DNA from 3 places in the Aeromicrobium sp. UC242_57 genome. Region 2 is predicted to be linked to each of the others. Evidence: riboswitches for the same ligand, from Rfam matches in the RefSeq annotation. Region 2 holds a riboswitch; each other region holds the start of a gene.
The links. A riboswitch is a leader RNA that binds a small molecule or an ion and turns the genes downstream of it on or off. The one in region 2 is predicted to bind cobalamin.

Region 1 (9,994 bases), on a different contig from region 2:
GGGCGAGATGACGTCGCCCGGTCGTCCAATTGGAGGACGACACCTCGCCAGCAGGTTGTCCCATCACGACGACGTGGCTGCGACGATCGCTGCCGGGCTTGAGCAGCACGGGGTTCATCGCAGGTTCGGGTTCTGCGCGGGCGGCGAGGGCCTGCACCCACTGGGCCCGTCCGATCTCGGCGTGCACGCCGGCGTTGTCGGCGCACACCATCGAGTTGTTCGACATGTTCTGTGCCTTGTACGGCGCGACGCGGACACCGCGTCGGGCGATCGCCCGGCACAGCGCCGTGGTGACGATGCTCTTGCCGGCGTCGGAGGTGGTGCCGGCGACGAGCAGACCGGTCATGGAGCCCTCAGCGGGTTGGATGAAGCCCTCAGCGGGTTGGAGGGAGCCCTCAGCAAGTAGGTGTCCATGATCCAGCCAGCGGTTTGCTTGGCCCGACTGCGCACGGCCTCGATGTCGGCGAGCACGTCTGCGACGGTACCGGCGACGAGCTCTTCTGAATCAGTCCCGAGGTTTGCGCCCCACCAGATCGACCAATCGTCTAGGCCGTCGAGGTCGAGGTTCGCTCCGAGCATGACCGCGATGTTGCTCTGTCCCGCCTCGACAGCCTCGCGCAGGCGTCTCGCGGTCGTGACGTGCACGGGGACACCCACCGGGTGCAGCACGATCCGGTGCCGGGCGGCGAGCACCTGAGGCGCCGAGATGCCTGGCAGGACGGTGTAGTCGAGCGGCATCCGGGTCGCGGAGCTGCTCGACGATCCGGATCGTCGAGTCGTACAACGAGGGGTCGCCCCACACGAGGAAGGCTGCGGTGCCACCGCGGGCTCGGAGCACCTGCTCGTAGGCGGCGACCCTGGCTTCGTGCCAGGTCTTCACCGCGGCCGGGTAGTCGGCCGGATCCTTCCGGTCGCGTTCGGGGTCGGCGACGGCGACGACCTCGAGACCGAAGTGATCTGCGATGACGCGGCGTGCCGCCAGCAGCTCGTCGTCAGGCCCCTTGGTGGCGGCGATGACGTAGTCGGCGCCGCGCAGGGCCTGCGCGACCTCGGAGGTCACGTGCTGCAGGCCCATGCCGACACCGGCGATCAGCACCTTCACTGGTCGCGGTCCTCCAGATCACCTTCGACCTCGAGGTACACCCCCTGCAGGGCCTCCAGCGTCGCCGGATCGGGCTCGGCCCACAGGCCACGCTCGGCTGCCTCGTGCAGCCGCTCGACGATGCCGCGCAGTGCCCACGGGTTGGACTGGCGCAAGAACGCCTGGTTGGTCTCGTCGAGCACGTACTCGTCGGCGAGCTTCTCGTACATCCAGTCGTGCACGACGCCGGCGGTGGCGTCGAAGCCGAACAGGTAGTCGACCGTCGCTGCGAGCTCGAAGGCGCCCTTGTATCCGTGTCGCTGCATCGCCGCGATCCAGCGGGGGTTGACGACCCTGGCCCGGAAGATGCGCGCCGTCTCCTCCGACAGCGTGCGGGTGCGGACCGAGTCGGGATTCGTGGAGTCGCCGACGTACGCCTTCGGGTCCGATCCGGTCAGTGCACGAACTGTCGCGATCATGCCGCCGTGGTACTGGAAGTAGTCGTCGGAGTCGGCAATGTCGTGCTCCGCGCTGTCGACGTTCTTCGCCGCGACCGTGATGCGCCGGTAGTTGGCCCGCATGTCGTCGGCGGCCGGTGCGCCGTCGAGATCGCGTCCGTAGGCGAACCCGCCCCACGCGGTGTAGACCTCGGCGAGGTCGTTGTCGTCGCGCCACGTGCCCGACTCGATGACCTGCAGGATGCCTGCACCGTAGGAGCCCGGCTTGGAGCCGAAGATGCGGGTCGTGGCGCGTCGGTCGTCGCCGTGGTCGGCGAGGTCGGCGCGCACGTGTGCTCGCACGTAGTTGTCGTCATCGGACTCGTCGAGGTCGGCCACGGCTGTACCGCGTCGTCGAGCATCGCGACGACGTGCGGGAACGCGTCGCGGAAGAAGCCCGAGATGCGCACCGTCACGTCGATGCGGGGACGTCCGGCTCGGCCAGGGAGATGGTCTCCAGCTGGCTGACCCGGCGTGAGGCCTCGTCCCAGACGGGGCGCACGCCGAGCAGCGCGAGCACCTCGGCGACATCGTCGCCGCTGGTGCGCATCGCGCTGGTGCCCCAGACCGACAGCCCCACCGAGGACGGGTAGGTGCCGGTGTCGTCGAGGTGTCGCTTCACCAGCGAGTCGGCCATCGCCTGCCCGGTCTGCCACGCCAGGCGGGACGGCACAGCCCGCGGGTCGACGGTGTAGAAGTTGCGTCCGGTCGGAAGCACGTTGACCAGGCCGCGCAGGGGGGAGCCTGAGGGGCCTGCCGGGACGAAGCCGCCGTTCAGGGAGTGCAGGATCGCCGCGAGCTCGTCGGTCGTCCGGTCGAGACGAGGGACGACCTGCTCGGCCGCGAAGGCCAGCACCCGTTGCACCTGCGGATCGACGTGCAGCCCGGCAGCAGCGGCAGGATCCCAGTCGGCGGCTTCCATCTGCTCGACCAGCTCACGTGCGCGAGTCTCGATCTCGTCGACGGCGTGCAGCTCGGCGCCTTCCTTGAGCCCGAGCGCGCTGCGCAGACCAGGCACAGCGTTGCCGACGCCACCCCACACCTGTGCGGCGCGCAGGATCGACATCACCAGGTTGGTGCGCGCCTCGCCGGTGGGTGCCTGGCCGAGGACGTGCAGACCGTCGCGGATCTGCGCGTCCTTGATCTCGCACAGCCAGCCGTCGACGTGCAGCAGGAAGTCGTCGAACTCCTGATCGTCTGGGCGTTCCTCCAGGCCGAGGTCACGGTGCATCTCGGCGGCCCGCATGAGGGCCCAGATCTCGCCGCGGACCGCGGGGAGCTTCGCCGGGTCCATCGAGGCGATGTTGGCGTGCTCGTCCAGCAGCTGTTCGAGCCGGGCGATGTCGCCGTACGACTCGGCGCGAGCCATCGGCGGGACGAGGTGGTCGATGATCGTGGCGTGGGCGCGGCGCTTGGCCTGGGCGCCTTCGCCCGGATCGTTGACGAGGAACGGGTAGATCAACGGCATGCTGCCGATCGCGGCATCCGGGCCGCACGATGCCGACAGCGCGGCGTTCTTGCCCGGCAGCCACTCCATCGAGCCGTGCTTGCCGAGGTGGACGACTGCATCGGCGCCGAAACCGTGCTCGAGCCACCGGTAGGCGGCCAGGTAGTGGTGGCTGGGAGGCAGATCGGGATCGTGGTAGATCGCGACGGGGTTCTCGCCGAAGCCGCGTGGCGGCTGGATGATCAGGACGATGTTGCCGGCGGTCAGCGTGGCCAGCACGAGCTCGCCCTGGTCGTTGACGAACAGGCTGCCGGGCGCCGGACCCCATGCCTCCTGCATCGCGTCGCGCAGGTCGGCCGGCAGGTCGGTCGTCCACGTGGCGTAGTCGGACGGGCTGATGCGGACGTGCGCGTCGGTCAGCTGAGCCGTGGTCAGCCACTCCTCGTCCTGGCCGCCGGCCGCGATCAGCGCGTGGATGAGGCCGTCGCCTGCCGTCGTGTCCTCCTCGTCGAGCAGCGCGGTGACCTGGTTCTCGCCGCCGATGTCGTAGCCCTCGTCGCGGAGGCGCCGCAGGAGCCGGATCGTGGAGACCGGGGTGTCGAGGCCGACGGCGTTGCCGATGCGGGCGTGCTTGGTCGGGTACGCCGACAGCACCAGCGCCAGGCGCTTGTCGGCGTTCGGGATGTGCCGCAGCCGGGCGTGGTTGACGGCGATCCGGGCGACCCGGTCACACCGCTCGGTGTCGGCGACGTACTGGGGCAGGCCGTCGGAGTCGAGCTCCTTGAACGAGAACGGCGCGGTGATGATGCGGCCATCGAACTCGGGGATCGCGATCTGGGTGGCCGAGTCGAGGGGGGTCACGCCATCGTCAGAGGCCTCCCACTCCGCGCGGCTGCTGGTCAGGCACAGGCCTTGCAGCACCGGGATGTCGAGGGCGGCCATGCGCTCGACGTCCCAGGCCTCGTCGTCCCCGCCGGCGCTGGCGGTGGCCGGGACACTGCCGCCGGCGGCGAGGACCGTCACGATGAGGGCGTCGAGCCGGCCGAGCCCCTCGTAGAGATCGTCACCTGCTGCCCTCAGGGAACCGGCGAAGATCGGCACGCCGGTGGCCTGGCCGGTCGAGTCGACGGCGTCGGCGAGGGCGTGGACGAAGGCGGTGTTGCCGCTGGCCTCGTGGGCGCGGTAGTACAAGATCCCGATCTGCGGCAGGTCGGCCGCAGGTGCCGACGTGCGATCAGCGAACCCCCACGCCGGGATCTCGTCTGGCGGCTCGAAGCCCACGCCGGTCAGCAGGACAGTGTCGGACAAGAAGGCGTGCAGCTGGGCCAGGTTGCCGGGGCCGCCTTCGGCCAGGTAGCGGTGCGCCTGTGCGGCAACACCCATCGGCACGGTCGACACGCTCCATGAGCTCGGCGCTCGGCTGCAGGCTACCGCCGAGGATGACCAGAGGGACGCCGCGCTCACGGACCGCGCCGAGCCCGGGCCACAGGTCGTGCGGGGAGCCCAGCAGGCGCACCACCACGAGGTCGACGCCGTCGACGATGGCATCGAGCCGGTCGTCGGAGGTGCGGCTCGGATCGGCCCACTCGTAGGCAGCACCGCTGGCACGGGCCGAGAGCAGATCGGTGTCGGACGTGGACAGCAGGGCAATGCGGGTCGTCAGGTCGGCCATGTCGCCGGTCTCCTCCTAGGGGTTCTCGCCCCGTCATGTGGTCGGACCGTCCGTGGCCAGTGTCTGGCTTGTGTCCCGCTCGACGTGGTCGTGCGGGAACATCACAGTGGCGGAACCGCCCCGGACTCTCACCGGGTTCCTGCGCCACGGGCGTGCTGGCAGCCTACGGGAGGTACCGCCGGGGAGATCCGATGCCCTGCTTGTCGGCGGCGTGCGCGTTGCAGGCAAGAATGTGCGCATGCTTGGTTTGACGTGGGCGACAGCGAATCCACCAGTCGCGGCGATGTCGGCATGGCCGGTGTGACGCTGGTCGGCGGCGGTCCGGGAGACCCGAGCTGATCACGGTCGCGGGCCTGAAGGCGCTGATGACCGCCGACGTCGTGGTGGCCGACCATCTGGCCCCGCTGGTGCTTCTCGACCAGCCCGGCCCGACGTCGAGGTCGTCGACGTGGCCAAGTTCCCGCGCGGCAGAACCACCCCGCAGGAGGCGATCAACGCGCTGCTGATCGATCGAGCGAAGCAGGGTCTGCAGGTCGTCCGGCTCAAGGGAGGCGACGGCGACGTGTTCGGTCGCGGCTTCGAGGAGCTGACGGGCATGTCAGGACGCCGGTGTCCCGGTCAAGGTGGTTCCGGGAGTGTCGTCGGCTGTCGCCGTGCCTGCGATCGCCGGTATCCCAGCGACGCACCGGGGGCTGGTCGACGGGTTCACGGTCGTGTCAGGACATGCGCCGCCCGGGCATCCGACCAGCCTGACCGACTGGTCGGCCCTGGCTCGCGCCGGCGGCACGATCATCGTCCTGATGGGGGTCGCCAACGCCGCGCACATCGCCGCGGCCTTGATGGGCGGTGGCTTGTCGGGCTCGACTCCCGTGGCACTGATCTGCGACGGCAGCCTGCCCACGGAACGCACGATCCGCTCGACCCTCGCCGACCTGGGCTCGACGCCGGTCGCCGAGCAGGTCGCACCGCCAGCCGTCATCGTCATCGGGGCAGTCGCCGACCTGGAGAGTCAGCCGACGTCGTCGGCGAGTCCCAGCTCAGCATCGCCGGCGTCAGCGAAGTAGCCCTCCACGTCGCCGACCTCGTCCAACGAGGCGGGGGACCAGCGCGGGTCCGGTCCTTGTCGACAACCTGCGCCCGTACGCCCTCGGCGAAGTCGGGGTGCCGGTGCAGCCGCCGCGCCAGGCGGAACTCCCTGGTCGAGGGCCTGACGCAGATCGGTCATGTCGCGAGCCCGCCGCAGGGCGCCGAGCGTCACGGTCACGGCGGTCGGTGACTTGGCAGAGATCGTGACGGCCGCGGCCCGGGCGTCATCGATCTCGGAGCCGCGCAGCCGGTTGACGATGGCCAGGACATCAGGGCCTTCGTACACCTGTCGATCCACGACCGGGCAGCCAGCAGCGGAGAGTCGGGGGTCGGTTCGGCAACCTGGGCGACGGCCTCAAGGGGCTCGGTGGTGGCGAGAGCGGCGACGAGCCCGGGCAGGTGCTGAGTCGGGACGTACCAGTCAGCCAGGCCGATCGCGATGGCGTCACCGGCGCGCACGGTCCCCGCAGTCAGCGCGAGGTGGGTGCCGAGCTCGCCGGGCGCGTGCGACAGCAGGTAGGTGCCGCCGACGTCGGGAAGGAAGCCGATACCCGTCTCTGGCATGCCGATCGAGGAACGCTCGGTCACGACACGGATGTCGGCATGTGCCGACAGGCCGATCCCGCCACCGAGGACGATGCCGTCCATCACCGCGACGAACGGCTTGGATAGCTGGCGATCGTCGCGTTGAGGCGGTACTCGTCGGCCGAGAACCCCTCTGAGGCAGTTCCGCCAGCGAGTGCGTCGTGGTACATCGCGACGATGTCTCCGCCGGCACAGAGGCCTCGCTCGCCGGCACCGGTCAGCACGACCGTTGCCACGTCGGGATCATCGCGCCACCGGTCGAGGGCGTCTTGGAGCAGACGAACCATGTCGTGGGTCAAGGCGTTGATGGCTCGCGGGCGATGGAGCCGCAGGTGACCGACCCGGCCGTCTCGGCTGATCAGGACGTCGTCGCCGTGGTCGAGCACGGCGGCCTGCTGGTGAGTCTGGGTCATCGTGGCAACGCTAGCCTCCGCGCGGGGCTCGATGTGAGTGGCCCGTCGGAACTATGTCCAAGGTCACAAACATTCCGTCATGCGAGGCAATTCAACGTGAGACAGTATGTCAGTTGAAACTTGCATTTACACGGGTCGCGAACTTCCCCACGCAGTCCCACACTCCCAGGAAGTGCACCTCGTGTCCGCCGACTACAACAGCATCGACTCCCACCCGTTCTCTCTGACGACCTCAGCGACGCCGAGCCGCATCGGGCTCAGCCGTGACGGCCGCACCGACGCCTACGCCGAGCTGTACACCCGCCACAGCTATGTGGCCCGCCGCCTGGCTCGGCATCTGGGTCAGCGCGAAGAAGCCGAGGACGTCGTGGCCGAGGCGTTCGCCCAGATCCTCGACCTCCTGCTCCGTGGAAGGGGCCCGACGAGTCGTTCCGGGCGTACCTGTTCACGACGATCCGGCACGAGTCCGGTCGACGGGCGAAGGTCGCGCAGCGTGTCATCACGACCGACGACGACTCGCAGATCGACGTGCCCGTGGCCTTCGGGGCTGGCGAGCTCGACCTGTTCGAGCGCACTGCGGTCAAGGCAGCCTACCAGTCGTTGCCCGAGCGGTGGCAGCGCGTGCTGTGGCACCTCGACGTCGAGGGGCGCAAGCCGCTCGAGCTGGCCGACACCTTGGGGATGAAGGCGAACACGGTCTCCGCACTGGTGTACCGAGCCAGGACGGGGCTGCGCGAGGCCTACCTGCAGCAGCACGTCGCCGTCGACCATGATCACGTCGCGCGGTCGTGCGGCGAGGTGCGCGCCAGCCTGGCAGCTGTCGTGCGACGCACGGCGTCGGCGAAGGAACAGGATCGGGGCGTGGGCGCACGTCGACGGGTGCGCCGACTGCAGCGTCATCCGTGCGTGAGCTGCAGGACGTCAACCGTGACCTCGGTGCCGTGGCGGCGCCGCAGCGCTGGCCACGACGACAGTCGGAGGGGGAGCCCTCGTCGCCGGCAAGGTCGGCGGCGGGATGCTCGCGAACCTGGTGGCCACGACGAAGGGTGCAGCGGTGGCCGTGCTGGTTCCGGCGGCTGCTGTCACGGCGACGACGGTCGCGGTGATGTCGACCGGGACCTCGGGCTCGGCCGTCGCGGCGTCCCCGGTGACCGAGAGTGTCGTCCACGTCGCCCCCCGAGCGGGGTTTCCGACGGAGCCGGTCCGTCGTGAGCCGAATGCCGTCGCAGCACGGAGCACGGCCTCTGCTGGTGCGGCTGATGTCCCACGACCTGCAGCGCACCCGGTGGCGGCAGCGCCTTCGACGACGACCGCACCTCAGGCGACACCCGGCCGACCCGATGCAGCGAGCGTCGTCACGGACCTCACCGGCAAGGTGGCGAATGGCCGGCCGGTCGGTGCGGTGAAGGACGTCGCCGACGGGCTCGACGACGTCGTGCCCGGAGCCGTCGAGCTCGTCGATCGGCGGTGCCCAGGATCGGCGGCTAGCGACCTACTCGCCGGTGCAGGCCGTGTAGGTCGTCGTGAACTCGTCGGTGTCCTGCAGCGGCGCGACGTCCGGGTGGACGATCGGGCCGCCCGTGACGGCGTAGAACTCGTCACGATAGATCACGAGCGACGAGCCGTCCTGGCACTTGACGACCTCCTGCTCGGCGGGCTGACCGTCATCGATGCAGGAGTCGTAGTCGCGCGGGGCTCTTGCCGGGCTGCCAGATCGCTGCACAGTCAGGTCCCGGTGGGCGCCGGTGCGGTGCTCGGCGAGCCGGCCGACGGGCTGGACGTGGCGGTCGTGCCGGTTGGCTCAGGGGTTGGCGAGGTCTCTGGATCGCTGCCGGAGGTGCAGCCGGGACAGCAGGATGACGGCCAGGGAGACGATCGCGAGACGCATCGGTCCAGACTAGGCCGTGCGTGACCCGAACAGCAGCCTGAACGGTCGGGCCGCGAGGGTCAGCAGGGGCTTGCGTCCGGCGAGGAACGACAACGGACCGCCGCTGTCGAACGTCCAGGTGCCACGACCAAGACCGAGCCGGATGCGGCCGCGTACCGGCGACACCTTCAGCGTTCCCGCGCGATCTTGTGCGATGCGAAAGCCGGTCGGAGAGAGCGAACGGCAACCGGCGGATCCGGCCGACGTCGAGGGCGCCGATCCCGTCAGCGACATACGACCGGTGCGCTGCGACGTCGAAGTCGGCGAGCTCCTTGGGAATCGCCCGCCAGCCGCGTCCACCGTCACGCGAGGCTAGGCTGTTGACCCAGATGTGGGTGATCGACACGCGCGGACGCCAGCCCTGGCGCACCAGCACCGTCGACATGATCTCGTCGTACGTCAGTGGACTGGGCTGCTCGTACACGAAGAATGCCGTCGAGACGATGCCGCGACCGAAGATCGTGATCGGCCGGGTGGCCGCCGAGTGTGGGGGCGGCAGGTGCTTGCGAGGGATGAGCCACACGCCGATGTAGGCATGGCCGTGCAGGTCCCACGGCTCTGCCGGGTAGCTGTTCAACGCCATGAGAAGGCCTCCGGTTGCAGGGTCTTGGTGCGCTTGGCGTAGGGGTGGGTCGATCCGGGCCAGTTGGACGTGATGCGTCCGGAGGCATGCCGGTACCAGCTGTTTGCACTGCGACCACACCGAGCGGGCGAGGCGGGTCTGCACCTCGCGGTCGTACTGCTCCTCGGCTGCTTCGGTGACCTCGACGCGGCGGTGCCCGCCGGCTCTGAGCTGGTCGAGCGTCTGGCGCATGTGACGGGCCTGCGCCTCCAGCATGTAGATGATCGACCCGCCGCCAAGGTTGGTGTTGGGCCCGTAGGAGAGCAGCAGGTTCGGGAAGTGCGGCACGTAGATGCCGAGGTACGCCCGTGCGCCGTCGGTCCACTGGGTGGCGAGCTTCTGACCGCCCACGCCGGTGATGTCGATCGACTCGAGGAACTCTTGCGCGTCGAAGCCAGTCGCGTAGATGATGACGTCGACGTCATAGTTTGTTCCGTCGGCGGTCGTGACACCCGTGGGCGTGATCTGGGTGATGGGGTCGGTCACGAGGTCGACGTGGGGCTGGGCGATCGCCGGGTAGTACGTGTTGGCGAACAGGATGCGCTCTGCAGCCCACGGGGTAGTCGGGGGTCAGCTTGGCTCGCAGCACCGGGTCCTTGACCTTGGTGGCGAGGTGCTTGAGCGCGACGGTCTTGATCGACTTGCCAGCGAAGGTGCCGTCGTC
Region 2 (9,994 bases):
CAGATCGGCAGGCAGGCCATCGCGAACCCGGCCGTCCTCGACCAGCACGAGTCGATCGGTGAACGGGATGACCCGCTCCATCCGGTGCTCGGCCAGCACGACCGTCAGCCCGAGGTCGTCGACCAGCCGCGCGAGGGTCGCCAGCACGTCTTCGGCGGCGGTCGGGTCCAGCGCCGACGTCGGCTCGTCCAGCACCAGCACCTGCGGATGCATCGTCAGCACCGCACCGATCGCCACCCGCTGCTGCTGGCCACCCGACAGCGTGCGCAAAGGCCGCGACCGCAACGACGCGATGCCGAGCAGGTCGAGCGTCTCCTCGACGCGGCGGCGCATCGTCTGCCCGTCGAGACCCAGCTGCTCCATCCCGTACGCGAGCTCTTCCTCGACGGTGTCGCTGACGAATCCGGCGAGGGGATCTTGCCCGACGTACCCGATCTTGTCAGCCAGCCGCGCGGAGCGCGCCCGGTGATCGACTCACCGGCCAGCAGCACGTCGCCGCCGAGCTCACCACCGCTGAAGTGAGGGACGAGTCCATTGAAGGTGCCGAGCAGCGTCGACTTGCCCGATCCGGTGCGACCGGCAACCAGGACGAGCTCGCCTTCGTCGAGGCTCAGGTCGACCCCCGTGAACGTGTGCTCGACGGCACCGTCGTAGCGGAAGGACAGCCCGCGCAGTGCGATCATGGGCGCACCTCGGCTGGTTCCCGGAACGGCTGTCTGCGCCTGGCCCATGACGTCGAGCACTGGCGGAGGCGTGAGGAAGGCCGGCACGACACCGATCATGACAGCCGCCAGCGCGGCGACGGTCAGCCCCGGGACGTCGGCGACCGGCGGCGTGATGACCAGCGGATCGCGATCGGCGATCACGGCCGTCATGACGGCCGCTCCCAGACCCGAGACGACGGCGACGACTCACCGGCCCGCCACCGGTCGGGACGGTACCGGGTGCGCTCGACCCGCCTGCCAGCAACAGCGAACCCGACGGCTGCCAGGGCGATACCGGCCAGGAGCATCGGCCAGGCCAGCCAGCGCGGGGCCGTGGCGTCGAGGTAGCCGTACGTGCCGATGCAGACACCGGTCAGTCCGGCCAGCATCAACGTCCCGGTCAACCAGCGAGTCGTCGGGATGCCTGCCCCGACCGCCCGTAGCCACGAGCGTCCATGCCCGCGGCGAGCGTCATCGACCGCTCCAGCGCATCTTCGAGCACTGGCACGATGATGCGGCGCAACGAGCCGATCCCCTTGCCCGGGTCGCCGCGCAGCCTGCGCGCGCGACGAACCCGCTGCACGCTCTCGGCGAGCCGCGGAAGACCGACAGCGCCACGACGATCGCGGTGCCGACCTCGTACAGCGCCGGCGGCATCGACTTGAGCAGCCGCTTGGGATTGGCCAAGGTGTTGGCAGCCCCGACGCAGATCACGATCGCCGCCAGCCGCATGCCGTCGTAGAGGCCGCCCAGCAAGGAGTGCGCGTGCACCGGACCCAGCAGCGTGATGCCACGGGCCACGTCGGGCAACGGGATCTCCGGCAGCGTGAACAGCACCTGACCACTGCCAGCGCCGCCTACCAGGATGCGGAACACGACGCGGATCGTGATGATCAGCAGGGCGAGGTACAGGTAGAACCGGAACGACATGGCCCACGGCGCCGCGGTCCGGCGCGAGATCACGACGAAGCACACGACGAGCACGACCAGGACGATCAGGATCGGGTTGGTCATGAGCGACACCGCGGCCGCGAGCCCGAGTGCCCAGATCCACCAGGCGCCCGGATGCAGATCGCGCGGAAGGACCGTTGCTATGACGACTCGCCTGCTGCCTTGCGCCGCCAGAGTCGCACCCATCCCGCCGAGCAGCAGGATGCCGATCGCCGCTGCCGCCCAGACCAGCCCCCCGGAGCCGCCTTCGTCGTCGCTGCTCTCGGCGCTGGTCAGCCGGCGTCGTCCTGTGCCGCCGGGGCGGCTGTCGTGCTGGTCGCTGACGATTCCGCTGGAGAGGAGGTCGGTCTCGGGGTCTTGGTCGACGCCGACGGCGTGGGCGTCGCGGTCGACGTCGCGGCTGTCGGAGTGCTGGCGGTCGGCTGCGGAGCGGACGTCGTCCCTGCCGCCGGGGGCTTGGTCGACTTGGCCGACGGCTTCGGGGCGGGCTTCGGCTTGGGCTTCGCGGATGGGGTCGTCGGCTTCGGTGCTGTCGCCGCGAGCGGCTTCATGCTGGGTACGTCTTGGAGTTGCCGTTCTGGAACACGAAGGCGACCCAGCCGCCCTGCGGGACGTTGAGCGAGCCGACGCCCAGGCTGGAGTACTTCCAGGTGCCGGACGTCCCGTTCGACCAGAACAGGCCCCAGTACTTGGTGGCCGGCGGCGCCTTGGCACAGCTTGTGCTGGGCGCCCCGTCGACCTGGCACACCATCCCCGGCTCGGGTGTCGACGTACGTCAGCGAGTGACCTGCGTCGACGAAGTTGCTGGCCGCATCTCCCCCGCCGTCGGCGTCACGCGACGCTGCCGCCGACCACGACCGTGACCCCGACGCCCTTGGCGCATGCTGCGGCCGTTGCCGGACCTGTCGCAAGCGCGACACCCGCCGCGCTGCCCAGGAGCAGCGCGGCGAGCAAGGACGTCAGGCGGCGCATCAGCTGACCTTGAAGCCTTCGAACCGGTGCGGTTCTTGAATGCTCCGACGACCTTGACGGTCTTCTTGCCGGCCTTCTTGCCCACGCTGAACGTGTAGTTGTACTTGCCGCTGGAGTTGGCCTTGGCAGTCTTGACGAGCTTGCCGGACACGTAGACCTTGATGGTCTCGCCCGAGGCCAGACCGGAAGCCTTCGCGGTCTGCTTCTTGTTCTTCTTGACCTTGCTGCTGAGGCTGATCGAGAAGCTTCTTGGCCGCGAGGATCTTGACCGAAGTCGTGCCGACGCGGTTCGTCCGCGAGCCCTTGATCGAGACGGCGCGCGTGGCCGAGCTGCCGCCTGTCTTGACCTTGGCCGAGGCGACGCCTGCTGCAGTCGCGGTGCCGGTGACCGTCGTTCCGCCGGCGACGGACGCCGTGAACTTCTCGCCGGCTGCGAGGCCCGTCGCCGACACCGAGATCGTGCTGCCGCTGGCCAGGTAGCCGCTGGGGGCCTTCGCCGTGAAGCTCTTGGCCGGCAACTGGGCGTTGACGCCGATGGCGGCCTGCGCCGAGGCACGGATCCACTGGTCACGCTGGTTGACCGGGATGCCAGTCGTCTTGCCGGCGGCGAGTGCATCCTGGTCGAAGGCGATAGCGCCGAGCTCGTTGGCGAGCGCCGTGTCCTCGGCGATCGCGTCGGTGACCTGGTGCGAGACGATCCACGACGCGGCGCTGCCGGCCGCGCCGGTCTGCACCGACGGCCTTCAACGTCACAGCGGCCAGGCCTGTGGTGTTGGTGTTCGCGTTGTCATCGTTGACGAAGGAGCCATTCGCAGCCTGCTGCTTGAGCAGCCAGCTGACGGCGGCGTCGATGTCGTCCTGCAGGTTGGCGACACCAGCGTCCTTGGCCGACAGGAGTGCCTGGATGCCGAACGCGGTGGCGTCGATCGTGATCTGGTCGTCGTCGGCCGTGGTGGTGTCGCCGCACTCACGGTCGACGGGCAGGACGGTCTCGTCCTCCCACGGTTCCGTGGTGGTCGGGTCGTCTGCGACCGCTACCGCGAACATGTTGGTGCGGAACGCGCCGGTGGCGCACTGCTGCTTGAGCAGGTAGTCAGTCGCCGACGTGAGCTTCGCGGTGCTGGTCGGGCTCGTGGCGAGCGCGCGGACGACCCACGCCTGACCGATCGAGTTGGAGTAGTCGGCGAACCCAGAATCGACGGCGCGACCGGCTTCGTCACCGCTGGCCACGACGCGGGACTCGACCGTGGCGATGAGGTTCTGGCCACCGAACGCGGTCGCGTCGGCGTCATCGCTCGAAGCCTCGACTGCCGTTGCGAGCTGCCCGCAGCACCGGCGGATCCGCCGCCGACGTACGCCGATGGGTTTGCCTCGAACGCGGAGATGATCTTCGCCTGATCGGCGGCCCGCGTGTCGAGGTCGTTCAACGCGAAGAACACGTCGAGGGACAGGCCGTAGTGGTTGAAGCTGTACTGCTCGTTGTAGACGATGCCGTTGGTCAGCTGATCGCTCAGCCAGCGGGCTGCGGAGTAGCCGTACGAGTTGGGGGCGGCCTGCGCCGAGGGCGCTGCGACGACCATGCCAGCGGCGAGCGCCGGGGCGATGGCGGCCGCGCCGAGGCGGCGGAAGGCTGGTGCGGTTGAGCATGTGGGTCCTTCCCGCTGTTGAACGGGAGAGGCGGAAGCCCGTCACGTGTGTTCCTCGACAGCGTGGATCGGTCATGCCCACAGCAGGTGCTCCGGCTCGCCACCTGAGGTGGCCTGCGGTTGCGGGTCAGCGCCGGAGTTTGACCGGCTTTCCCTGACATGCGGGCGGTTTTCGAGTTGTGCCAAACGGCTTCAGCAATCTAACACCCGGAACCCGCGACCGAAGAATCTGGTTCTGTCCGCGATTCAGCGGACAGAACCAGATTTCTCCCGTCGCCGAGCGGAGCGTGGACCAGTACCGTCGTAGCCATGACGCTCAGTGACGAACTCCGCATCGCTCTCGACGGCAAGTGGCGCCACGTGCGGGAGCAGTCCGCAAGGATCTCGCCGCGATCGACCTGGCCTACGACCACGACCTGACCCTCGCCGAGGCACGCGAACGGGTGCTCGGGCAGATGAAGAAGCTCGTGCCGACCGGTATCCCCGCCGCAGGATTCAAGGTGGCGAGCGGCGGCACCGGGCGATCCGGGCGGCGCGGTCACCGGGATCGAGATGCTGGCCCAGTTCGACCTGTCGCTGATGGTCAAGGCCGGCGTGCAGTGGGGGCTGTTCGGCGGAGCGATCGAGAACCTCGGCACCGAGCGTCACCACCACAAGTACATCCCCGACCTGATCAACCTCGACCTGCTGGGCTGCTCGCGATGACCGAGACGGGGCACGGCAGCGACGTCCAGAGCCTCGAGACGACCGCGACGTACGACCCGGCGACGCAGGAGTTCGTGATCCACTCCCCCACGCCGTCGGCGCGCAAGGACTACATCGGCGGCGCTGCGCTGCACGCCGAGGTCGCGACGGTCTTCGCCAGCCGTCACGAACGACGAGAGCCACGGCGTGCACTGCTTCGTCGTGCCGCTGCGCGACAAGCCGGCAACGACCTGCCGGGTGTCACGACCTCGGACGACGGTCACAAGGGCGGGCTCGGCGCGGTCGACAACGGCCGCATCATGTTCGACCAGGTGCGTATCCCGCGCGAGAACCTGCTCAACAAGTACGGCGACGTCGACGAGGACGGGACCTATTCGTCGCCCATCGACAACGTCAACCGGCGATTCTTCACGATGCTCGGGACGTTGATCCGTGGTCGGGTCAGTGTCGGCGGCTCGGCTAGCGCAGCGACCGAGGTCGCGCTCAGCATCGCCGGACGCTACGCGCTCAAGCGCCGCCAGTTCAGCGAGGGTCCCGGCCAGGAAGTCCTGCTGATGGACTACCGCATGCACCAGCGGCGGCTCCTCCCACTGATCGCCCGCTCGTACGCCTACCGGTTCGCCCAGAACCAGCTCGTCGCCCGCATGGACCGCCTCCAGAGCACCGACACTCCCGATCCGCAGGAGTCCCGTGAGCTCGAAGGTCGCGCCGCTGGCCTGAAGGCAGCCCAGACCTGGCACGCGACCCGCGCGATCCAGGAGGCCCGCGAAGCCTGCGGCGGAGCCGGCTACCTCGCCGAGAACCGTCTGACGACGCTCAAGGGCGACACTGACGTCTTCACGACCTTCGAGGGCGACAACCACGTCCTGTTCCAGCCGTCGCCAAGGAGCTGCTGACGTCGTACGCCCAGGAGGTCGGCGGGCTCGACCCCGTCGGCTTCGTCCGTTTTGCTGCCAGCACCGTCGCCGATGTCGTCAAGGAGCGCACCGCCGCATCCCAGCCATCCAGCGCTTGATCGACGCACGATCCGGCGACGACGACCACGACCTGCTCGACCGGGGCACCAGCTCAACTTGTTCGAGGACCGCGAGCAGCACGTCATCGAGACCGCCGCTCGCCGACTTCGCCGGGCAGACAAGGACGAACCGGCCGAGGCCTTCGCGGTGTTCAACGCCGCCCAGGATCACGTCATCCGGTGCGGACGGGTCCATATCGACCGTGTCGTCCTCGAGGCCTTCACAGCCGGGATCGCGCGGTGCGACGACCCTGACGCCCAGAGCTGCTGCGTGACGTCTGCTCGCTGTACGCGCTGTCGATCATCGAGGAAGACCTCGCCTGGTTCATGGGCCACAACCGGTTGTCCGACCAGCGGGCCAAGACCGTGACGTCGCTGATCAACGACCTCCTCGACAAGCTTCGTCCGCACACCCTGACCCTGATCGAGGGCTTCGGAGTACCTGAAGAGACCCTCGGTGCCGCTATGCTCCGCGACCTAGATTGAGACGGTCTGTCGGCCCAGGCTGAGTATCTGCTTAAATGAAGCCCTATTTCTCATCTCAATCCGGGGGGAACCACCGCATGAAAAACCTTTTGCGTTTCGCGGCCATCACCGTCGCGTCGACTGCACTCATCGCGGGCGGCACCACAGCCGCCACGGCTGCGCCGGGCGACACGGCCGCCATCACGACCTTCAAGCTCAAGCAGGGCGCCACGTACTACAAGACCTCCAACTTCATCTCCGGAACCGTCGTGGCTTCCGCGCCTGGATCGTCCTCGTTCTACGGCGTGAAGGCAACGGTCACCGTCAACGGCAAGGCCGTCAAGACCGGCGTCCCGGTCTACCAGAACGGCATCTACTTCGATCGGGCCTGGGGTGCTGGCACCGTCAAGCTGATCAACTTCACGGCGTCGGGCTACGACACCCGTCCCGGTCACGTCGGCGCGTACTACGACCGCCCGATCCCGGCTCCGGCCAACTCCACGCGCGTCCGTTATGCGGTCGAGTCGACTTCGGGCGTCAAGGTCACCAAGCGTGGCAAGAAGCTGACGTTCAAGCTCACCGCGACCTACCGCGACAAGGCCGGCAAGCGCAAAGAGCGCCCGCAAGGCGACGATCCAGGTCAAGAAGAGCGGCAAGTGGAGGACGTTGAAGACGGTCCGGCTGAACTCGAAGGGCAAGGCCACCTACAAGCGTTCTGACAAGAAGAAGCGGCCCTACCGCATGGTCGTCAAGACGACGAACCTGATCAAGGGCGGCACGACCCGCGGCGGTCTGAAGATCTGACGCAAGCTGAAAACCAGAACGCCCCCGACCCACTGGGTCGGGGGCGTTCTGGTTTTCAGGCTCGGCTAGAAGTCGCCCGCTGCCGAGCGCACGTGGCGCAACAGCTCGAAGGTCTGGTCCTGCTGCTCGTCGTCGAGCCCGACGATCGCGAAGTCGATCGCCATGATCGCCGCGGTCGACTCGGCCAGGATGCGCTTGCCCTCGTCGGTCAGCTCGGCGAAGGTGCGCCGGCGATCGGTCTGGTCGGCCACCCGACGCACCAGCCCCTGTGACTCCAGCCGGTCCATCGCGTTGGTCACCGAGGTCGGATGCACCATGAGCCGCTCACCGATCTTGCTCAGCGGCAGCCGTCCGGTCGCGCTGAACGAGATGAGCTGCAGCACCTCGTAGCGGGCGAAGGTGATGCCGAACGGCTTGAGCGCGGCATCCAGCCGGCGCTGATGCAGCTGCTCACCCGCATGATCGACGTGGCGAGGCGCATCGAGCGGGCCGGCCCGATGTGCTCGACCCACAGCTCGGAAGCGCGTTCAATGGGGTCGAAGGGCAGCTTCGGCTCGGCAGGCATGCGCTCCATCGTAGGGCAGCAGCCCCGGACTGGTAATTACTTGGACATGCGACTATTTTAGATCCAAGTACTTTGATCCGTGTGCTTCGCAACACCTTCGGCAACCCGCCCGGAAGAGGAACCATGAGCAGCCCAGAACTTCACGTCCCGAAGAACCCGGTCCGATTCGTCACGGCATCGGCACTGTTCGACGGTCACGACGCGTCGATCAACATCATGCGCCGCATCTTCCAGTCGCAGGGGGGGCTTGAGGTCATCCATCTCGGCCACAACCGTTCGGTCAGGAAGTCGTCGATGCCGCGATCGAGGAGGACGTCCAGGGCATCGCGGTGTCGTCCTACCAAGGTGGCCACGTCGAGTACTTCGAGTACCTCGTCGAGTCGTTGCGCGAGCAGGGAGCCGGCCACATCCATGTCGTCGGCGGTGGTGGCGGCGTCATCGTTCCTGAGGAGATCGCCCGGCTGCGAAAGTCCGGCGTCACGATCTTCTCGCCCGAAGATGGCCAGCGCCTCGGCCTGGTCGGCATGATCAACTCCGTCGTCAAGGACTGCGACTTCGACCTCACGGCGCAGGGCACCCTCGACGTCGACGCCCTGCTCGCCGGCGAGCGTCCAGCCGTCGCCCGCGCCATCACCTTGGCCGAGAGCGGAAGCCTCTCCGACGAAGAGCAGGCTCGCATCGCCTCCGCTGCCGCCGCCCACTCGCACCCTGTTCTAGGAATCACCGGCACCGGCGGCTCCGGCAAGTCTTCGCTGACCGACGGCTCGTGCGCCGTTTCCGGGTCGACCAGCAGGACAAGCTGCGCGTCGCGGTCATCGCGGTCGATCCCACCCGTCGCCGGGGTGGCGGCGCCCTGCTCGGCGACCGCATCCGGATGAACTCGCTCGACGGCGAGCACGCCTACTTCAGATCGTTGGCGACCCGCGGCTCGCACGAGCTGCCCGCCTCGCTGAACGATGTCATCCAGGTCGTCAAGGCCGCTGGCTTCGACCTGATCATCGTCGAGACCCCCGGCATCGGCCAGGGCGACGCCGCGATCGTGCCGTTCGTCGACTCGTCGCTGTACGTCATGACACCCGAGTTCGGTGCAGCCTCCCAGCTGGAGAAGATCGACATGCTCGACTTCGCCAACACCGTCGCGATCAACAAGTTCGAGCGCCGCGGCGCCAAGGACGCCCTGCGTGACGTGGGCCGGCAGATGGTCCGCAACCGCGAGGCATTCGGCTCCAAGCCCGAAGACATGCCCGTGTACGGGACGTCGGCGGCGACGTTCAACGACGACGGCGTCACGGCGCTGTACCAGCACCTGCGCGACGAGCTCGGGGCTGCCGGGCTGCCGATCGCCGAAGGCGTGCTGCCCCCGGTCGACGTCAAGTTCAGCAGCGGCATCCAGCAGGTCGTCCCCTCCGAGCGAGTCCGCTACCTGTCGGAGATCACGCAGACGGTCCGCGACTTCCACGACGAGACCGAGGTCCTGGCTGAAGCCGCCGACCGCGTGCAGCGACTCGAGCAGGTTGCCGAGGAGGGCCCCCTCTCGACAAGCTCGAGGGACGAGCTGACTGGCTCGTCGACCAGGCGAAGAAGGACGTCCCCCACGAGATCTCCGACCAGATCACAGGCTGGCCCGCCGTCGTCGAGTCCTACTCCGGCGACGTGCAGACCGTCCGGGTCCGCGACAAGGAGATCCACACGCAGCTGACGCGTGAGTCGCTGTCCGGCAACAAGATCCCCCGGGTCTCCCTGCCGAAGTTCTCCCATCACGGCGAGCTCGTCCGGTTCTGGCGCCGCGAGAACCTGCCGGGCTACTTCCCGTACACCGCCGGCGTCTTCCCGTTCAAGCGCGACGGCGAGGACCCCGCCCGCATGTTCGCCGGCGAGGGCGATCCGTTCCGCACCAACCGACGGTTCGAAGCTGCTCTCCGAGGACGGCGACGCGACCCGCCTGTCGACCGCGTTCGACTCCGTCACCCTGTACGGCCGTGACCCCGACCCACGCCCCGACGTCTACGGCAAGGTCGGCACCTCAGGCGTCTCGGTGGGGCGACCTTGGAGGACATGAAGGCCCTGTACGACGGCTTCGACCTCGTCGCGCCGTCGACGTCGGTGTCGATGACGATCAACGGCCCCGCGCCCACGGTGCTCGCATTCTTCCTCAACACCGTGATCG
Region 3 (9,994 bases), on a different contig from region 2:
GCGACCGGCCTGTGCCACACCGATCTCGCCGTCGTCCACGGCGACATCTCCCGCCGCATTCCCGATCGTCCTCGGCCACGAAGCGAGCCGGCATCGTCGAAACGCGTCGGCCTCCGGCGTCACCGACATCGCGGTCGGCGATCACGTCGCGGCCTCCTTTGCCTCTTGCGGCCACTGCGCCAACTGCCTGACCGGACGCGAGGCGTACTGCCTGAGCTTCATGCAGCCTGAACATCGCCGGAGTCCGCGAAGACGGAACCACCACGATCGAGAGCCCCGAGGGCGAGACGATCCACGGCTCGTTCTTCGGTCAGTCGTCCTTCGCGACCCACGCGATCGTCAGCGCCCGCAATGCCGTGAAGATCCCCGAAGACGTCCCGCTCGAGATCGTCGGCCCCCTGGGATGCGGCATCCAGACCGGCGCCGGAACCGTCCTCAACTCGCTGGCCGTGCCGGCCGGGTCGAGCATCGTCGTGACCGGAACAGGCGCGGTCGGCCTGTCCGCGATCATGGCCGCGAAGGTCGCTGGAGCGACCACGATCATCGCGGTCGACGTGCTCGACGAGCGCCTCGACTTCGCCACCAAGCTGGGCGCGACACACACGGTCAACGGCTCGACCGATGATGTCGTCGCCACGATCCTGGAGATCACGGACGGTCTGGGGGCCGACTACGCCGTCGACGACGACAGCGGTTCCCGCAGTGGTCGAGAACGCCATCAACGCAACCCGCTTCGGCGCGTCGATCGCCTTGGTCGGCGTCGGACGCCCGGACGCCTGTCCTGCCGCTGGCCCTCGTGACCGGTGCCGGCAAGACCCTCGTCGGCGCCATCGAGGGCGACGCCGTTCCGCAGGTGTTCATCCCTCAGCTTTGGCGCTGTACCGCGCCGGGGCGTTCCCGTTCGACCAGCCGATCACCGCTATGCCTTCGAAGACATCAAGACGGCCATCGCCGACACCAAGTCGGGCAAGGCCGTGAAGGCAGTTCTGACGATGCGCTGAACCGCGTGCTGGAATCATGGCAGCCATGAGCAACGACCCCCGCACGCGCCGCACGGTGTCAGCCCTCCGTTCGGCGCTGCGGGAGTCTCTCAGCACCGCGGCGTCGATGACGTGTCGGTCAGCGAGCTCTGCCGGGTCGCCGAAGTACCGCGAACCACGTTCTACACCCACTACGCCAGCGTGGGAGAAGCTCCTCACCACGATGCTGATCGAGGAGATCGACGCCCCCCTCGGACTGCCCGAGACCGACGAGATGTCGATCACCGAGCTTGCGGCATCCTTCCAGAAGACCTTGGTGGAGGCCTTCTGGATCATCACCCGAGACCGGGCACTGTTTCGCGCAGCCTTCGAGTCCAGCACGTCGTCGCACCTGTGGCGCTCCCTCGAGGCCAACTTCACCAGGAGGCTGAAGATCGCGCTCACCGTGTGGCGTCGCCACGGCGTCGCTCACGATGCCTTCGACCCGGTGGCGATCCCGTTCGCCGCGGCAGGTCTCAGCGAGTCGGTCAAGGCGTGGACGCTGTCGGACGGTGACGACCCTGCGGCCTGGGCCGACCATGTCAGGGACCAGATGCCGCCCTGGTGGCCGCGAGAGTCCTGAACCGCGCTACTTCGCGCCGTACACCACGTAGTCGTCGGACAGCTGCCAGACGGTGCCGACCTCGCCGAAACCGGCCTGCGCGAGCGCGGCGAGGTGCAGGTCGACGGCGGTCGGCGGCATGCTGTCGCGTCCGGCAAACCGCCGATCTCGTTCGGCCTGCAGCTCGGCCAGGTGCGGTAGCGCGGCCAGCTCGGTCCACCACTCGTCCCACGGCGGAGCACCCTCAGCGAACGCACGTGCCTGGGTCTGCTCGTCGTGGGCCTGAGCCCACACCTTGACCCGCGGCGTCCTACCGTCGAATCGCAGGTGGTCGCCGTTCAACAACGTGCCACCGGGGGCCAGCAGCCCGTACGAGGTCGCATAGACGTCGAGCAGCTGAGCCGGGGTCAGCCAGTGCAGTGCGGTCGACGAGACGAAGGCCTGCGGCGCCCCGGCGACCACGTCGCCCAGACGATCGGGCCACGACGGATCGGTCAGGTCGGCATCGACGATGCTGAGCCGACCCTCGTACGCGTCGACCTGGCTGCGTGCCACGTGCAGCAGCATGGGGTCGAAGTCGATGCCGACGACGCGGGCGCGGTCGAAACGGTCGAGTACGCGGGTGGACAACGAGCCAGGACCACACGCCAGGTCGACGACCGTGAAGTCACCGTCATTGTCGAGCCCGAGCACGTCGAGCATCGCGTCGAACCGCTTCTCCCGGTCAGCGATGTAGGCGGCCTGCTGGCTGTCCCAGCGGTCGATGAGTCCGGCGAGGCTCACTGGACGACCTTCAGCTCGCGCAGTCCCTCAGCGAGCTTTCTCGATGCCCTCGACATTGCGGATTGACGGATCCATCGTGGTGCCCTCGAGGATGATGTACCGCTTGTTCCTGACGGCAGTCAGCTTGCTGGCAACCGGATCGGACTCCAGGAACTTGATCTTGTCGGCCGCGCTGTCGCCGTCGCCACCGCGCCCCAGGTCGGCCAGCACCAGGACCGTCGGATCGCGGTCGAGGATGCTCTCCCAGCTGATCTCGGGCCACAGCTGCGAGCTGTCCTCGAAGGCGTTGGTGGCTCCGACCCCACGGGTCATGATGCCGGGGGCGCCACAGCAGCCGGCGATGTACGGCGTCTTGGTGGCGGCGTACCGCCAGGCGAGAGTCACGTCGTCGGCGTCGAGGTCGACCGTCGCTGCTGCGGCGCGCTCCTTGAGATCTTTGACGAGCTGGTCGCCCGATCCGTGACGTCGAAGAGGGTGGCGATGTCGCTGATCTCGCCGTACATGTCGTCGAGGGTCAGCGCATCGGTCTGCGTCGCTTCCTGACCTGTGCACTCGCTCGGCGACTGGTAGGTCCTGACTCCGAGCTTCTCGAACGTGTCGCGTTCGGCGATGCCCTCCGGCGTGAACGTGTAGTTGAACGTCGTGTAGATGAAGTCGGGGTCCTCGTCCAGGACCCGCTCGAAGGCGGGGAACTCCTTGCCGAACTTCTTGACGCCCTTCGCCGCGTCGGCCAGCTGGGCAGCACCTTGTCGTTCATGCCGACTCCGGCGATGCGCTGGTCCAGGCCGAGGCTGAGCAACGCTCGACTGCCGGCTGGTTGATGGCGACGGCACGCTCGATCGGCGTGTCGATCGTGACCTCGCGGCCACAGTTCTCGACGACGATCGCCGGCGAGGGGTCACCGGCAGGTGCCGGGTCGTCGCTCGCACCGCACGCGCCGAGCAGCAGCGCCATGGCGGCCGCCGTGATGGTCATGACAGGCAGGGGTCGTCTGCGCATTCTCACTCCAAACCCTCGTGGATACATGTGGCGCCTTGACCGGTCTCCTGACTCACGCGTCGACGACGCACCACCGGTCTTCCCAGACATCGCAGTCCAGTGACCTCGTACGTCTTCACGTACGACAGGGGCAGTACATCTCAGCGTTCACAGTGGCGAGGGCCGTGTCGGATTCGCACCGACTTCCCGAACACCAAGGCATCGGCAATCTCAGCAGCCTCCAAGCGACCCGAGACGAGCCCTTGCTACGCTGCGTGAGAACCAGTCGTACCCATTCGTTGGGTCAGGGAATCCGGTGTGAATCCGGGAGCTGACGCGCAGCGGTGAGGGTGACGGAGGTGGCATCGCCACTGGATCGCAAGATCTGGGAAGGCGCCACCATCCCGGGTCGAACCCGAGTCCCGAAGACCTGCTGGTTTGCGGCCGACTCGAGTCGGCCGGATCATTCGTCAGGCTCCGCGCAAGAGCCTCAGATCACAGGATTCACGTGCCTTCCCCTTCCTTCACACGTACTGCCGCCTGGGTGCTCTGCGCCGGGCTGGCCACCTCCGCCCTCACTGCCTGCGGAACCAGCGACTCCCCCGCCCGCGACGCCACGACCCGGGGAGCGGGCGAAGGCAGCACGACCTACCCGCTCACGATCAAGAACAACTGCGGCACCGACGTGACGATCGAGGCGGCCCCGCAGCGCGCGGTCTCGGTCAACCAGGGCTCGACCGAGATCCTGCTCTCGCTCGGCCTGGGTGACCGCATGGTCGGCACCTCGACCTGGACCGACGAGATCCGGCCCAACCTGGCGAAAGCCAATGCCACAGTTCCCCGCCTGGGTGACAACGCCGTCTCGTACGAGCGGGTGCTGCAGGAGGAGCCCGACATCGTGACCGCGTCGTTCGGCGGCTCCCTCAACGACGAGGATCCCGACCGCCGAGCGCAGTACGCCAAGCTGGGCGTGCCCACGTACGTCGCCCCGTCGCACTGCGACGGACGCACCGACGAGAGCGGTGACGGCCCGCGCGACCATCCGCTCGAGATGGACGTCATCTACCAGGAGATCACCGAGCTTCGCCCAGATCTTCGACGTCCCGTCCCGTGGCGAGAAGCTCGTCGCCGAGCTGAAGGCGCGCATGACCAAGGCCGCCGAGAACGCCCCGAAGAGCGACGTGTCCGTCGCCTACTGGTTCGCCAACACCGAGCTGCCCTACATGGCTGGCGCCAACGGCTGACCTGGCGTCATCTCACGCACGATCGGCGTCGAGAACACCTTCGACGACACGCAGACCGAGTGGCCCCAGGTCAGCTGGGAGAGCGTCCTCGACCGTGACCCGACCGTCATCGTGCTCGGCGACCTGCGCCGCAAGTCGCAGACCGGAGACAAGCTGGAGGACAAGATCAAGTTCCTCGAGTCCAACCCGGTCACCCAGCGCCTGACGGCCGTGCGCAACAAGCGCTACGTCATCATGAACGGTGCCGACATGAACCCGTCGATTCGTACTGTCGACGGTGCCGAGAAGCTCTCGGAGGCACTGGTCGAGCTCGGGCTCACGCGTTGAACCAGACCGACCGAACGCCTGTGGTCCGGGGCGCCCGCGGGGCGCTCTGGGCCGGGGGCCTGGCGGCACTGGCGCTGTCGATCGCCGTCGCCATCACGATCGGGCCGGCCGACCTCTCGGTCGGCGAGGTGTTCGCCGTGGTCGGCCAGCACCTCGGCTGGGGCGACGCAGGGGTCTCGCGCATCCGCGACGGCATCGTCTGGGAGCTGCGCCTGCCACGCACCCTGCTGGCGGCTGTCTGCGGCGCTGGGCTCGCGATCTGTGGCGCGATCATGCAGTCGCTGCTGCGCAATCCGCTCGCCGACCCGTTCGTCCTCGGCATCTCGTCGGGCGCGTCGACTGGGGCCGTGCTCGTCGTGATCCTGGGCGTCGGCGGCGGCATCATCACGCTGTCGACCGGGGCATTCCTCGGCGCGGTCGTCGCGTTCTCCATGGTCCTGCTGCTCGCCGCCGGCGCCGGCGGCACACCTGACCGCGTCGTGCTCGCCGGCGTCGCCGCGACCCGCTGTCCTCCGCACTCACCTCGTTCATCGTCACGTCCTCGGCCGACGCCGAGCAGACCCGCGGGGTCCTGTTCTGGCTGCTCGGCTCCCTCAGTGGTGCGGGCTGGACCGATGTCGTCACGTGCGGGATCGTGTGCCTCGTCGGCCTCGTCATCTGCATCGCGCTGGCCCCTGCACTCGATGCATTCGCCTTCGGCGAGGATGCCGCCGCCTCGCTGGGCATCTCGGTGCGCTGGGTGCGGCTCGTGCTGCTCGTGGTCACCGCGTTGATCACCGCGACCCTCGTGAGTGCCGCCGGTGCGATCGGCTTCGTCGGCCTCGTCCTGCCGCACGCTGCTCGCGCCGTCGTCGGCCCCGGCACCGGCTGCTCCTGCCCGCCACGGCCCTCATCGGAGCGATCTTCCTGGTCTGGGTCGACACCGTCGCCCGCACGGTGTTCAGCCCGCAGGAGCTGCCGGTCGGCGTCGTCACCGCCTTGGTCGGCGTGCCGGCATTCGCCGTCATCCTCTATCGCCGCAAGAGGCCCGTATGAGCCTCGCGACCCGCAACGTCTCGTGGAGCGTCGGTGGACGTCTCGTCGTCGACGACGTCACGTTCGACGTCACCCCCGGCTCGACGCTCGGGCTGCTCGGTCCCAACGGATCGGGCAAGTCATCGCTGCTGCGACTGCTGGCCGGGGTCAGGAAGCCCGCCAGCGGCCAGGTCCTGCTCGACGGCACCGACCTGCACGGGCTACGTCGCCGTGACATCGCCCGCCGCATCGCAGTGGTCGAGCAGCACGCGCAGACCGAGCCTCGACCTCACGGTGTCCGACGTCGTGAAGCTCGGCCGCATCCCCCACCGCTCCACCTGGTCGCCCGAAGGCGTCGCCGACCAGGCCGCTGTCGCCGAGGCGCTCGCACGGGTCGAGCTGACCGCGATGGCTGCCCGTTCCTGGCACACGTTGTCGGGGGGCGAGCGTCAACGAGCCCACATCGCCCGGGCCCTCGCCCAGGAACCCCAGAAGCTGCTGCTCGACGAGCCGACCAACCATCTCGACGTGCACCACCAGCTCGACCTGCTCGGACTGGTGCGACGCCTGCCCGTCACCTCGGTCGTCGCCCTGCACGACCTCAACCTGGCCGCGATGTTCTGCGACCAGCCGTCGTCCTGTCGGACGGCGCCGTCTTTGCGACCGGCAGCCCGACCCGAGGTGCTCACCCCCGACCTCATCGCCGAGGTCTACCGCGTGCGCGCCGTCGTCACCCACGACGGTCCCGGCGACGTGCCGGCCGTGCGGTTCGAGCCCGGGCTGCCATAGGGCTTGCCCTGCGCCCCAGATACACACTGTCCGATCGCGAGGGAGACCGCTAGCATCTCTGCAGACTCCCAGAGCGAGGAACGCCCCAAATGACCCAGACGTTCAGACGTCGGCGGCAGCCTGGTCACCACCTGGTAAGGCAACTGCTGCGACGAGCCTGGACTGCCGGGGCGACGGACGGGAGCGATGCCGGATGGGCATCTCGCGCCCTGTCGCAGTCGATGAAGCAGATCTTGCTCCGAGCCATCGCGCTGTTCCAGGTCGTGAATCTGTGGGCCGTCGCGAATACTCGATGCCCCCACCTCGCACAAGGTGGGGCTGGGGCTCGCCCATCTCGGCCTCCTGGGATTGGCGTGGGCGGCAAGCGGCTCACGGGTTCCTGCCGGGCTGGTGCTGACGCTGGTGTACATCGTCGTGCTGCTGACTGGGCCGTGGCAGGGCCGATCGAGACGGTTCTGGCCTTCGCTGGGGTGCTGGCTGGCCAACTTGACCGCCGCTGCCCCGACCTTCGTGCTGCGAGGCCGCTGGGCCATCGCTTTTCCGGTCGTCGTTGCGTTGGTCCTGCTGATCGCCCTCACCCAGGTCAACCCTGACTGGGGCCCGGACCCGCCCAACGCAATTGTCGTGACGACCCTGGCGATCATGCTGGCCACCCGTATCGGCGTGTCCTTCCTGTTCGACTTCGCCGAGCAGGCAGACGCCGCAGCATCGGCGGCCGAGGACGAGCTGACGGGCGGTAGCCGAGGTACGCACCGCGAGCAACACTGCCGCCGAGGATGCGCGTGTCTCGCACGACACCGTCATCAACACCTTGGGGGCCATCGCCAACGGGGCCCGGCCATCACCGACACCGAGGCGGCTCCGCGCTCGCTGCTCCGTCGACGCGGCGACGGTCGAGTCGTTGTGGGCTGCCGAGGGCGACTTCCACAGATCCAGCACCGAGCCTCCGAGCGATGTTTGCCAGCGACGCTAGCGAGTGGTCCGGACTGGTCTCGATGACGTGGAGCTGCACTCACGTCGAGAACGATCTGCCCGATTGTGCTGTACGTGCCATCGTCGCTGCCGTCGGCGAGGTGCTCCGCAATGTCGTCAGCATGCGAGAACTGACCATGCCGAGGTAGACGTGCGCCTCATCGACGGAGCGCTGCACGTCACGATCAGCGACGACGGAATCGGCTTCGACGGCGTGCTTCCGGCTGGCTCGAGGCTTCGCCGAATCCGTGCGCTCCAGAGTCGAAGACGTCGGCGCCACCGTCACCCTCGACACTGCACCTGGTCGAGGAACCATCGTCGTCGTGCGGCTCCACCCCGACCGTGCCGCAGAAGCGGATGCCTTCGGAGTCCGAGCAGACCAGGACCACCTGAACATCGAGGGCGTCGTCAGCGCGCTGCACTCCCGATCAGGATGGCTCTGGGCCCCGGGAGTGACACTGGTGGGCCTCGTCCTGGCGGTGACCGCGACCCCCACGGTCGGCGTGGTCTACGCCATGCCGGCGGTCGGGGCTCTGACCTCGGCATATGGCTGGATCACCCGAGACGAGAACGGCTACATCCCGACGAGCTCGGTGCTCGTTCTCGCGGTCGGCGCCTCCATCTCATTCGTCCTGTCAGCGGCAGCAGCCGATTTCGGGCGCGGTCCGATGTCGTGCTGTGGCAGGCCATCGCCCCGACCGCTCCCCTGGTTCCGCTGATCGCAGCAGCTCCCGGACGCAAGAAGCTGGCGGCAGCCCTCGGCCTGTTCGCAACCACGGTGCTCATGCTGACGGTGATCGTCTGGCAGGACTCGCCCACGGCCGCCGCCGTCATTCCTGTCGCGGGCGTCACCGCGATCGGCCTCGTGCTCGGATGGGCGACGTTCCAACGCGCTATCAGTCTGACCGGGGCACAGGCAGCACTCGACCACCAAGCAGCTTGCCAGATCCCGTCTCGAGCTGTCCATGCGCGTCGCCGCCGAGAACAGCCGCCAGCGGTGGAGCCTGGCAGGCCTCCACCAGGCAGTCGACCTGCTGCGCGACATCGCCGACGGCCGCCTCGACCCCGACCTCCGCGTCGACGAGAGCCGCCTGCGCGGAGGAAGAGGCCTACCTGCGCCAGCCACCAGCTCAATCCCAGCTGGTGCGCATGGTCGATGGTTCGCGCAAGCGCTGTACGACGGCCGGTCTCGGCAGGGCGACCTCGTCGTCAGGACCGGTGAGGTCGACGCTCCCCGATGACGAGACCGCCACCAGCCTGGGTGCGGTGCTGATGCGCGCGGTTGCCGCGATGCCAGCTGGCGCACGGCTCAACGCGAGCATCTTCCCTTCCCCCGAAGGACTGCGGATGACGCTGGTCAGCCCCCACCCTCACCTGGAGGAGGCGCACCGCGCGTGGGTGCCCGCTGCGGTTTCGTCGGCGACCTATCAGACCGTCGCCACCCAAGACCTGATCGAAATCATCGTGCGCGACCCCAGCATGGAGGATGGCCTGTGATCCCTGAGGAAGCTCGTGCCTTCTGGCGCGTCGCCATCGTCGAAGACCACCTGCTTCAACGCCGACGAACAGAAGAACTGCTGAGAGCCCAGGAAGGTCTGCGGATCGCCCACAGCTGCGAGACCTTGCCGCAGTTCCTGGGATGGTTGCGAACGGCCACCGTCAGAGACCGTCCACATCTGCTGGTGCTGGACCTGATGGTGGACCGTCGGCCAAGCGTCGATCCGCACACGGTCAGGGCCCTGGTCGATGCCGGTCTACGCATCCTGGTCATCTCCGCGTTGGCCTCGCCGCCGCTGGTCAAGAACATCATCCGGGCCGGGGCTGGAGGGGTCGTCAGCAAACGCGATTCCGAGGAAGACATCGTCTCCGCCGTATGGGCCGTGCTGCGAAGGGGCGAGTGGATGACCACCGAGCTGGCGAGCGTCATCGCCGGTGATCCAGGAAGACCTGCACTCAGCATCCAGGAAGAGCGCGCGCTCGTCCTCTACGCATCGGGCCTGACCCTCGATGCCGTGGCGGCCTCGATCGGGGTCAAGCGCGACACCGCCAAGCAGTACCTCGACCGGGTCAAAGCCAAGTACGCCGCTGCCGGCAGACCCGTTCGAACCAAGCTCGATCTCGGTCGCGCTGCATGGGCTGATGGCTACGTCGATCCCTACGCCAGCGATTCCTGACCCCCGTACGGAGGTCATTTCACGCCCCCCGCACGTGATGTTGATCGGCCACGTCGCTGTGTCTCCTAGATTCAGATTGGCCGCGTCTCGGCCAGCGCTCGGGCGCACCACGTCTTGGATGTCTTGGATCGG

Region 1: it holds a riboswitch for cobalamin, as region 2 does, so the genes downstream of both, ACHMWU_RS18145 (hypothetical protein) here and ACHMWU_RS30075 (prenyltransferase/squalene oxidase repeat-containing protein) in region 2, are expected to answer to the same signal.
Region 3: it holds a riboswitch for cobalamin, as region 2 does, so the genes downstream of both, ACHMWU_RS10325 (hypothetical protein) here and ACHMWU_RS30075 (prenyltransferase/squalene oxidase repeat-containing protein) in region 2, are expected to answer to the same signal.

Annotation. Positions count from the first base shown of each region.
Region 1 is NZ_JBIOAM010000003.1:1,249,442-1,259,435, forward strand. It holds partial or broken gene ACHMWU_RS18125 (cobyric acid synthase) at 1-346, opposite strand, end outside; gene ACHMWU_RS18130 (SAM-dependent methyltransferase) at 506-1,102, opposite strand; partial or broken gene ACHMWU_RS18135 (cobaltochelatase subunit CobN) at 1,099-1,994, opposite strand; gene ACHMWU_RS18140 (cobaltochelatase subunit CobN) at 1,991-4,333, opposite strand; gene ACHMWU_RS18145 (hypothetical protein) at 4,260-4,697, opposite strand; cobalamin riboswitch at 4,734-4,861, opposite strand; partial or broken gene cobA (uroporphyrinogen-III C-methyltransferase) at 4,989-5,761, shown strand; gene ACHMWU_RS18155 (enoyl-CoA hydratase/isomerase family protein) at 5,679-5,915, opposite strand; partial or broken gene ACHMWU_RS18160 (3-hydroxyisobutyryl-CoA hydrolase) at 5,830-6,781, opposite strand; gene ACHMWU_RS18165 (sigma-70 family RNA polymerase sigma factor) at 7,316-7,993, shown strand; gene ACHMWU_RS18170 (hypothetical protein) at 8,446-9,816, opposite strand; gene ACHMWU_RS18175 (flavin-containing monooxygenase) at 9,752-9,994, opposite strand, start outside.
Region 2 is NZ_JBIOAM010000005.1:1,348,659-1,358,652, reverse strand. It holds partial or broken gene ACHMWU_RS30115 (ATP-binding cassette domain-containing protein) at 1-435, opposite strand, end outside; partial or broken gene ACHMWU_RS30110 (ATP-binding cassette domain-containing protein) at 522-683, opposite strand; gene ACHMWU_RS30105 (hypothetical protein) at 872-1,108, opposite strand; gene ACHMWU_RS30100 (hypothetical protein) at 1,176-1,841, opposite strand; gene ACHMWU_RS30095 (hypothetical protein) at 1,928-2,206, opposite strand; gene ACHMWU_RS30090 (hypothetical protein) at 2,203-2,406, opposite strand; gene ACHMWU_RS30085 (hypothetical protein) at 2,487-2,627, opposite strand; gene ACHMWU_RS30080 (hypothetical protein) at 2,627-3,145, opposite strand; gene ACHMWU_RS30075 (prenyltransferase/squalene oxidase repeat-containing protein) at 3,195-4,274, opposite strand; cobalamin riboswitch at 4,338-4,475, opposite strand; gene ACHMWU_RS30070 (hypothetical protein) at 4,826-4,978, shown strand; gene ACHMWU_RS30065 (acyl-CoA dehydrogenase family protein) at 4,975-5,874, shown strand; gene ACHMWU_RS30060 (hypothetical protein) at 5,947-6,363, shown strand; gene ACHMWU_RS30055 (acyl-CoA dehydrogenase) at 6,258-6,479, shown strand; gene ACHMWU_RS30050 (hypothetical protein) at 6,557-7,177, shown strand; gene ACHMWU_RS30045 (hypothetical protein) at 7,125-7,262, shown strand; gene ACHMWU_RS30040 (MarR family winged helix-turn-helix transcriptional regulator) at 7,328-7,774, opposite strand; partial or broken gene icmF (fused isobutyryl-CoA mutase/GTPase IcmF) at 7,951-9,994, shown strand, end outside.
Region 3 is NZ_JBIOAM010000003.1:158,514-168,507, reverse strand. It holds partial or broken gene ACHMWU_RS10355 (hypothetical protein) at 1-157, shown strand, start outside; gene ACHMWU_RS10350 (zinc-binding dehydrogenase) at 357-800, shown strand; gene ACHMWU_RS10345 (hypothetical protein) at 804-1,001, shown strand; gene ACHMWU_RS10340 (hypothetical protein) at 1,027-1,602, shown strand; gene ACHMWU_RS10335 (class I SAM-dependent methyltransferase) at 1,609-2,364, opposite strand; gene ACHMWU_RS10330 (ABC transporter substrate-binding protein) at 2,392-2,916, opposite strand; gene ACHMWU_RS10325 (hypothetical protein) at 3,118-3,339, opposite strand; cobalamin riboswitch at 3,383-3,576, opposite strand; cobalamin riboswitch at 3,609-3,795, shown strand; gene ACHMWU_RS10320 (ABC transporter substrate-binding protein) at 3,851-4,684, shown strand; gene ACHMWU_RS10315 (ABC transporter substrate-binding protein) at 4,596-4,913, shown strand; partial or broken gene ACHMWU_RS10310 (iron chelate uptake ABC transporter family permease subunit) at 4,934-5,353, shown strand; partial or broken gene ACHMWU_RS10305 (FecCD family ABC transporter permease) at 5,419-5,948, shown strand; partial or broken gene ACHMWU_RS10300 (ATP-binding cassette domain-containing protein) at 5,945-6,160, shown strand; gene ACHMWU_RS10295 (ABC transporter ATP-binding protein) at 6,159-6,716, shown strand; gene ACHMWU_RS10290 (hypothetical protein) at 7,029-7,715, shown strand; gene ACHMWU_RS10285 (hypothetical protein) at 7,937-8,407, shown strand; gene ACHMWU_RS10280 (hypothetical protein) at 8,654-8,929, shown strand; gene ACHMWU_RS10275 (hypothetical protein) at 8,907-9,185, shown strand; gene ACHMWU_RS10270 (response regulator) at 9,182-9,862, shown strand.